DNA from 2 places in the Streptomyces sp. NPDC027189 genome. Region 2 is predicted to be linked to the other one. Evidence: riboswitches for the same ligand, from Rfam matches in the RefSeq annotation. Region 2 holds a riboswitch; the other holds the start of a gene.

Region 1 (4,408 bases), on a different contig from region 2:
GCCCCTCGGCGTGAGTGCGTCGGTGGCCGTTCGCGCCGGGATCAGACGGCGAGCTTGACCATGTCCGCCTGCGGACCCTTCTGGCCCTGCGAGATCTCGAACTCCACTCGCTGACCCTCTTCAAGGGTGCGGTAGCCGTCCATCTGAATCGCGCTGTAGTGCACGAAGACGTCCGCACCACCGTCGACCGCGATGAAGCCGTACCCCTTCTCCGCGTTGAACCACTTGACGGTGCCCTGAGCCATGCCTAACTCCCCTATTACTGGCCCTTGCACAGATCCACACTTCGCGGATCCGGGTCAGACCTCACCCCCCAACGGTTGGGGGTGTGCGCCGGAACGCGTCGACCGCGGCTGAATGTATCTGTCCAACTGCCGTCTGCAACAGGTCAATCGGACGAGAATTCTGGGCACGGCCGATCGGTAATATGCGGAGAATTCGAGAAGATTCAGGGCAAGTCGGGCCCCGTAAATGCCATAAACGGCTCAAAAAGGCGGGGCACTTTGGCTACTTCTTGTCGGGTCTCGCGCAGATACTCATATGCGTCCGGCATGAAAGGCGAAGCAGGTTCCCCAACTCTACCGCGCTCAACCATGCAGAATTGCCCCCTCCGTTTCTCTCACGGAGGGGGCAATTCGATGAACTCTTAGTGATGAGCGTTACCTACGGTAACAATCTCACCCTGGGTGACGGTTCAGCCGCCCGCGACGGCCGGGATGATCGACACGCCCGCACCGTCCGGCGTCGCCGTCTCCAGACCCTGCTCGAACCGCACGTCGTCGTCGTTGACGTAGACGTTGACGAAGCGGCGCAGCTTGCCCTGGTCGTCCAGAACGCGCGCGGCGATACCCGTGTGGTTCTTCTCCAGGTCGGCGATGACCTCGGCGAGGGTCCCACCCTCGGCCGTCACCTCGGCCTGGCCGCCGGTGTAGGTGCGCAGGATGGTGGGGATGCGGACGTTGACGCTCATGATGCGAGGCCAGCCTCTCGGAAGGAGTCCAGGTTCGGGCGGATGGTCGCGGTCAGGCCTGTGCCGGCCACCGCGTCCAGGGTCTTGAGGCCGTCGCCGGTGTTGAGGACGACCGTGGTCAGGGTCGGGTCGAGGAGGCCGTTCTCGATCAGCTTCTTCGTGACGCCGAGGGTCACACCGCCCGCCGTCTCGGCGAAGATGCCCTCGGTCCGCGCAAGGAGCTTGATCGCATCGACGACCTGCTCGTCGTTGACATCCTCCACCGCACCGCCCGTGCGGCGCGCGATGTCGAGGACGTACGGACCGTCGGCCGGGTTGCCGATGGCGAGCGACTTGGCGATGGTGTTCGGCTTCTGCGGCCGTACGACGTCGTGCCCGGCCTTGTAGGCGACGGACACCGGCGAGCAGCCCTCGGCCTGGGCGCCGAAGATCTTGTACGGCTTGTCCTCGACGAGGCCGAGCTTGATCAGCTCCTGCAGCCCCTTGTCGATCTTCGTGAGCTGGGAGCCGGAGGCGATCGGGACGACCAGCTGGTCGGGCAGTCGCCAGCCGAGCTGCTCACAGATCTCGTACGCCAGGGTCTTGGAGCCCTCCGCGTAGTACGGCCGCAGGTTGACGTTGACGAAGCCCCAGCCCTCGCCGGCCGGGTCGCCGATCAGCTCGGAGCAGAAGCGGTTCACGTCGTCGTAGTTGCCCTCGATGCCGACGAGCTCGCCGCCGTAGATCGCGGCCATCACGACCTTGCCCTGCTCCAGGTCGTGCGGGATGAACACGCAGGAGCGGAAGCCGGCACGGGCGGCGGCGGCGCCGACCGCGCCGGCGAGGTTGCCGGTGGAGGAGCAGGAGAGGGTGGTGAAGTTGAAGGCGCGCGCGGCCTCGATGGCCTGGGCTACGACGCGGTCCTTGAAGGAGTGCGTCGGGTTGCCGGAGTCGTCCTTGACGAAGAGCTTGCCGGCGTCGACACCGAGCTCGCGCGCCAGGTTGTCGGCCTTGACGAGCTTGGTCCAGCCGGGGTTGATGTTCGGCTTCTCGGCGACGTCCGCGGGGACGGGCAGGAGGGGCGCGTAGCGCCAGATGTTCGCGGGGCCCGCTTCGATACGCTTGCGGAGTTCCTCGGTGTCGTAGGCCGAGAAGTCGTACGCGATCTCCAGCGGGCCGAAACACTCCTCGCAGGCGAAGACCGGGCCGAGCGGGACGCGGTGCCCGCACTCGCGGCAGGAAAGCGCGGCGGCGGGGCCGAGATCAACGGCGTCTACGGTGTTGGTGGTGCTTGCAACAGTCTGCGCAGCCATGGAGGCGAGGCCCTTTCTCCTCATCTTCCTCACGACGCACTTCGCCGTGAGACGGATTTGGCACCTTCCCTAGCCGGGAGCCTCGCCACGTCAACGTGACAAGACCGGCTGGAGGGTTGCCGGGGCTTCAACGGGCCGTATCCCTCTGCCCCTCTGGATGAGCGGTATTCGGTTGTTGAACTATTGATCACCATGCGCGCCGACGATCTACGCAATGCGATGGTCATCCGCGTTGTTCAAGACTGTAACCGAAGGCCAGGACAGTTGAGATAGTCGTCCGAACCGCGAGATGGATCACACCGTGAGACAACGGGTGATCAGACAGTGAGGAGCCGCAGACTGTGCTGAAGGAAGTCGAGCGCTGGCTGAGCACACGCTCCTGGTCCGTGACCGATCGCCCGCTCCACCAGCTCATGGCCGCCAAACGCACCACAGGGTCGACGGTCAGTGTCGTGCTGCCCGCGCTCAACGAGGAGGAGACCGTCGGCGAGATCGTCGCGGTCATCCGCCACGATCTGATGGAGCAGGTGCCTCTCGTCGACGAGATCGTCGTCGTCGACTCGGGCTCGACGGACCGCACCTCCGAGGTCGCCGCCGCCGCGGGCGCGCGAGTCGTGCACCGGGACGAGATCCTGCCGCGCATCCCGGCCGTGCCCGGCAAGGGCGAGGTCCTGTGGCGGTCGCTCCTCGTGACGGGCGGGGACATCGTCTGCTTCATCGACGCGGACCTCAAGGAGTTCTCGTCCGACTTCGTCTCCGGGATCGTGGGCCCACTGCTCACCGAACCGGGCGTGGACCTGGTCAAGGCGATGTACGACCGTCCCCTGGGTCAGGCCGCGGGCCAGGGCGGCCGCGTCACCGAGCTGATGGCCCGCCCCCTGCTGAACATGCACTGGCCGCAGCTCGCGGGCTTCGTCCAGCCGCTCGGCGGCGAGTACGCGGCCCGCCGTTCCCTGCTCGAACAGCTGCCGTTCCCCGTCGGATACGGCGTCGAGCTGGGCATGCTCGTCGACGCCCTGCACCTGGTGGGCCTGGACGCCCTCGCCCAGGTCGACGTGGGCGTCCGCAAGCACCGTCACCAGGACGGACAGGCGCTGGGCCGCATGGCCGCGGCGATCTACCGCACGGCCCAGCTGCGCCTGGCCCGCGGCCACATGATCCGCCCGTCGCTCACGCAGTTCGAGCGGGGGGAGGACGGTTTCGAGCCGCGCACCCACTCCGTTGACACGGAGGAACGCCCTCCTATGGTGGAAATCTCCGAGTACCAGAAACGGAAGGCCGCGTAGAGCGCGCCCCCAAGGGGCGCGGGGAACTGCGCGACCAGCCCCCACCGGCCTGCGGATGACGAACGGCACCGCATTGCATACAGCCGAGGGGAACGTTTGAGCGTTTCGGTGCCGGGCTAGGTTTCGAGGCATGGCTTCAACGCGTGGCATGGCTTCAACGCACGGTGCCCACCGGATCCTGGTCGCCTCCAACCGCGGCCCGGTCACCTACGAAGTGCGCGAGGACGGTTCGCTGCACGCCAAGCGCGGTGGCGGCGGGCTGGTCTCGGGCCTGTCCGCGATCGGGCCGGACGCGGGCGCCCTGTGGGTGTGCTCGGCGCTCGGCGACGGGGACCGCGAGGCGGTGCGGCGCGGGGTCGGCGAGGACGGCGTACGCATGCTGGACATCGACGCCGAGGTGCACGCCGCCGCGTACAACGGCATCGCGAACTCCGTGTTGTGGTTCGTCCACCACATGCTGTACCAGACGCCGCTGGAGCCGGTCTTCGACGCGGAGTTCCGGCGCCAGTGGGCGTCGTACGAGGCGTACAACCGCGCGTTCGCCGAGGCGCTGGCCGACGAGGCGGCCCGGGGTGCCGTGGTGGTCGTACAGGACTACCACCTGACCCTCGTGCCCGGGATGCTGCGTGAGCTGCGCCCCGACCTGCGGATCGGGCACTTCTCGCACACACCGTGGGCGCCGGTGGACTACTTCCGGATGCTGCCGGACGACATCGCCGAGCAGGTGCTGCGCGGGATGCTGGGCGCGGACCGGCTCGGCTTCCTCACCAGGCGCTGGGCGGACGCGTTCACCGCGTGCGCCGCCGACCTCGTCGGCGGGCTCGGTGACACCCGGGTCGGTGTGCACGGGCTCGGCGCGG
Region 2 (4,408 bases):
AGCAACCAGATCCCCAAGCCCACGGTCGAGGAGTACAAGGAGATCACGAGCGGCCACGGCCACCACTGATCTGCTGACCGATCCTTATTGATCGCCACGGCAAGAGCCCCCGTCCATTGCCTGGACGGGGGCTCTTTGCCGTCCTCCGGGCTGGATAGGGTGTTCCCATCTACAGGAGTCCCTTTCCGGGACGGACCCAGGAGCGGCTTATGAGCGCTGTGAACCCCGCTGGAGGCGACATCGCGGCGGGCCGTTCCTGGCCCGTGGTCCTGAACGGCCTCCTCGACGGACGTGACCAGAGCGCGGACGACACCGCCTGGGCGATGGACCGCATCCTGCGCGGCGAGGCGACCGACGCGCAGATCGCCGGGTTCGTGGTGGCGCTGCGGGCCAAGGGCGAGACCGTCGAGGAGATCACCGGACTCGTCCGGACGATGTACGAGCACGCCAATGTGATCGAGGTGCCGGGGCCGACCGTCGACATCGTCGGTACGGGCGGCGACGGCGCGAAGACCGTCAACATCTCCACCATGTCGGCGATCGTCGTCGCCGGGACCGGCGCCAAGGTCGTCAAGCACGGCAACCGGGCCGCGTCCTCGGCATCCGGCTCCTCGGACGTCCTGGAGAAGCTCGGCGTCAACCTCGAGCTGTCCCTGAAGCGGGTCGTCGAGGTGGCCGAGGAGGCCGGTATCACCTTCTGCTTCGCGGTGAAGTTCCATCCGGCGCTGCGTCACGTGGCAGCGGCGCGCGGGCAGTTGGGGATCCGGACGACGTTCAATGTCCTCGGTCCGCTGACGAACCCCGCGCGGGTGAGGGCGCAGGCGGTGGGTGTCGCGGATCCGCGCATGGCGCCGATCGTGGCGGGTGTCTTCGCCGAGCGCGGCAACTCCTCGCTGGTCTTCCGCGGCGACGACGGCCTCGACGAGCTGACGACCACATCGACCTCCCGGGTGTGGGTCGTGCGCGACGGCAAGGTGACCGAGGAGCGCTTCGACCCGCGCGACGTCGGCATCGACCTCGTCCCGGTGGAGGCCCTGCGCGGCGCCGACGCGTCGTACAACGCGGACGTCGCCCGTCGCCTGCTGAACGGCGAGACCGGGCCCGTACGGGACGCGGTACTGCTCAATGCGGCCGCGGCCCTGGTGGCCCTGTCGCCGGGCGAGGGACCGCTCCCGGACCAGCTCCGTGCCGGGATGGAGAAGGCGGCGCACGCCATCGACTCGGGCGCCGCGAAGAGGACCCTCGACCGGTGGGTGGCGGCCAGCAACGCCTGAGCCGTACGGCTCGCGGGCCGTACGTGCTGTGACGCAGGGCGCAGTCCGGATTCTGGACTGCGCCTTGCGCGTCGAAGATCTTCTGGCAAGATGCTGTACCAGGTCATGAGCGACAGTCATGAGGCCCCGGCCGACTGTCCGGCAACCCTCCGTCCGTGGCGGGGTGCCCCGGGTGAAGACCAGGCCGTAGGCAGCGAGGTCTACGGCAAGCGCGGACCCCTCGCCCTCTTTTGAGTGGATACAGCCCAGGGGTCCTGGTCGTTCGAGGGAGCCTTCTGTGAGCAAGCGAATGCGATAGGGCGTAGAGCCCCGCCTCCGCACACCCCTTTCACCCTTTTCCCGCGCTGAGCCGTACCCCCGTGTACCCGCTCGCGTGGTGATTCCACCTGCCTCTCACAGGAGCTCGCCATGTCTGTCTCCACCACTGCCGCCGACCAGGCCGTTTGTACCCCGCTGCCCGTTCTGGGCCGGGATGTCACCGTCCCGCTCGTCACCGGTGGCGAGGTCACCTACGCCGCCCTCGACTACGCCGCCAGCGCGCCGGCCCTGCAGCGGGTGTGGGACGACGTCGCCGCGTACGCCCCGTACTACGGCAGCGTCCACCGCGGCGCCGGCTACCTCTCGCAGCTGTCCACCGACCTCTTCGAGAACGCCCGCAGGACCGTCGCGGACTTCCTCGACTGCCGGGACGGCGACCAGGTCGTCTTCACCCGCTCCACCACCGACTCGCTCAACCTGCTCGCCGCCACTCTTCCGGCCGACTGCCAGGTCTTCGTCTTCGAGACCGAGCACCACGCCTCGCTGCTGCCCTGGCGGGACGCCCGGGTGACGTACCTGAACGCTCCGCGCACGCCCGGCGAGGCCGTCGCGACCCTGGAGCGCGCGCTCGCGGACAGGGATCCGTACGGTCCGGCGCTGGTCTGTGTCACGGGCGCGTCCAACGTCACCGGCGAGCTGTGGCCGGTGCGTGAGCTCGCCGCGGCCGCCCACGCGCACGGCGCGCGCATCGTCCTCGACGCCGCGCAGCTGGCCCCGCACCACCCGGTGTCCGTCCGTGACCTCGACGTCGACTGGGTCGCCTTCTCCGGTCACAAGCTGTACGCGCCCTTCGGGTCCGGCGTCCTGGCCGGCCGCTCCGACTGGCTGCGCGAGGCCGAGCCGTACCTGGCCGGCGGCGGTGCCAGCCGCAAGGTCACCCGGCGCGAGGACGGGGGAGTGGACGTGGAGTGGCACGAGAGTGCCGCCCGTCATGAGGCAGGGTCTCCGAACGTCATCGGCGCCTACTCGATCGCCTCGGCCTGCAAGGCGCTGACCGAGGCCGGGTTCGACACGCTGGTCGCCCGTGAGCGGCGCCTGATCGACACGGTCCGCGCGGGGCTCGCCGAGGTGCCCGAGGTGCGTGTCCTCTCCCTCTTCGGCGACGACGCCCCGCGCGTCGGCGTGATCTCCTTCGTCGTCGAGGGGTGGAACAGCTCGCACTTCGCCGCCGCGCTCTCCGCCGAGTACGGCATCGGCGTGCGCGACGGTCTCTTCTGCGCCCACCCGCTGGTGCGCACGCTCCTCGGCAGCGATCCCCAGGCTCAGGGCGAGTGCGGTGCGCCCGAGGCCGCGCCCGGCGAGAAGTCCCTCAATGCGATCCGGGTCAGCTTCGGGGCGGGGACGCCCGACGAGCACGTGGAGCGCTTCGTGCGCGCCGTGAGGGAACTGGTGCGGGACGGTGCGCAGTGGCAGTACCGCACGGAGGACGGCCGCTGCGTCCCGGCCGTCTGAGGGTTTTCGCCCCCGCCGCCCCTGCCCGTCGTCCCGTCCCTGGGGCTCCGCCGCAGACCCCGTTCGCGCAGTTGCCCGCGTCCCTTTTCAGGGCCGCGGGCAACTGCGCGATCTAGCCGTCCAGGCCGATGGCGAAGGCCGCTTCCAGGTCGTGCTGCGAGTACGTACGGAACGCCACGTGTGTGTCCGTCGCCTCGACGCCCGGGATCTTGCTGATGCGGCCGGGGATGACGTCCGCCAGGTCTTCGTGCTCCTTCACCCGGACCATCGCGATCAAGTCGTACGTACCGGTGACGGAGAAGACCTCGCTGACGCTGTCCAGCGCGGCGATCGACTCGGCGATCTCGGGGATCCGGTCCACGCTGGTCTTGATGAGGACGATCGCGGTGATCACAGCTGGTTCTCTCCCTCGGGGGCCGTCGCTGGGGCCTTCACTCTAGTCGTACGCCCAAACCTCACCCACGCGTAGACGAACCCCAGCGAGAAGCCCACCAGATGGGCCAGATAGGCCACCCCGGGGCCCGATGTGTCGCGGCCGGCCGCGAGCCACTGCAGGGTCACCCAGAACGGCAGCACCACCCAGGCGGGAAAGCGCAGCGGCAGGAAGAAGAGAAACGGGAAGAGACTGGTCACCCGGGCCTTGGGGAACAGGTACAGGAACGCGCCAAGGATCGCGGAGATGGCCCCGGAGGCGCCGACCAGGGACTGCGGCGACTCGGCGTTGGCGGCCGCGTAGCCGAGCAGCGCGAGATAGCCGCAGCCGATGTAGAAGAGGGCGAACTGCACGTGGCCCATGCGTTCCTCGGCCATCGCCCCGAAGACGTAGAAGAAGAGCATGTTGCCCAGGAGGTGGAGCCAGCTGCCGTGGATGAACAGGGCGGTGGCCGGGGTGAGCGCCGCGCGGGGCGCGCCGTCGAAGAGTTCGGTGGGCACCACGCCCCAGCGCCGGAAGTAGGCCCGCTGGGCGACCAGCAGTTCGTCCCCGGTTCCGTACGTCGGATTGAGGCCCGCCGCCGGGCCGATCACGAAGATCAGGCAGCACAGGGCGATCAGGCCGTAGGTCACCGGCGCCGAGTGGCCTCGAATCGCTCTGCCGACCGTCGTACTCCAGTTGCTGATCATGGTGCAGAGCATGGCGTAACGGGTGCCATGCAGACAGATCGCCTCGCCGCCGTGGACGGCCGAGCGTCGGGCACCCGCCAGGCCGTAGGGTTACGAGCCACACGCACCAGGGAGACTGGCGCTGGACGGACACTAGAAGGAAAGCGACTGCCACATGACGGTTCCCCTGCCGGACGCCAAGACTCGCTGGCGCTGCACGCTCTGCGGCAACCTCACGCGTTTTGACGTGACCCGCTCGTCGA

What was found. A riboswitch is a leader RNA that binds a small molecule or an ion and turns the genes downstream of it on or off. The one in region 2 is predicted to bind S-adenosylmethionine.
Region 1: linked by a shared signal. The riboswitch ahead of thrC (threonine synthase) and the one ahead of ACZ4RZ_RS10325 (aminotransferase class V-fold PLP-dependent enzyme) in region 2 are both predicted to bind S-adenosylmethionine.

The regions. Positions count from the first base shown of each region.
Region 1 covers NZ_JBVHRI010000018.1:10,546-14,953, forward strand. The annotation lists gene ACZ4RZ_RS33750 (cold-shock protein) at 42-245, opposite strand; gene ACZ4RZ_RS33755 (MoaD/ThiS family protein) at 695-970, opposite strand; gene thrC (threonine synthase) at 967-2,262, opposite strand; SAM riboswitch class I at 2,280-2,426, opposite strand; gene ACZ4RZ_RS33765 (glucosyl-3-phosphoglycerate synthase) at 2,604-3,548, shown strand; gene ACZ4RZ_RS33770 (alpha,alpha-trehalose-phosphate synthase (UDP-forming)) at 3,697-4,408, shown strand, end outside.
Region 2 covers NZ_JBVHRI010000003.1:540,467-544,874, reverse strand. The annotation lists gene qcrB (cytochrome bc1 complex cytochrome b subunit) at 1-69, shown strand, start outside; gene trpD (anthranilate phosphoribosyltransferase) at 210-1,274, shown strand; SAM riboswitch class IV at 1,376-1,492, shown strand; gene ACZ4RZ_RS10325 (aminotransferase class V-fold PLP-dependent enzyme) at 1,683-3,044, shown strand; gene ACZ4RZ_RS10320 (Lrp/AsnC family transcriptional regulator) at 3,157-3,438, opposite strand; gene ACZ4RZ_RS10315 (rhomboid family intramembrane serine protease) at 3,435-4,166, opposite strand; gene ACZ4RZ_RS10310 (hypothetical protein) at 4,321-4,408, shown strand, end outside.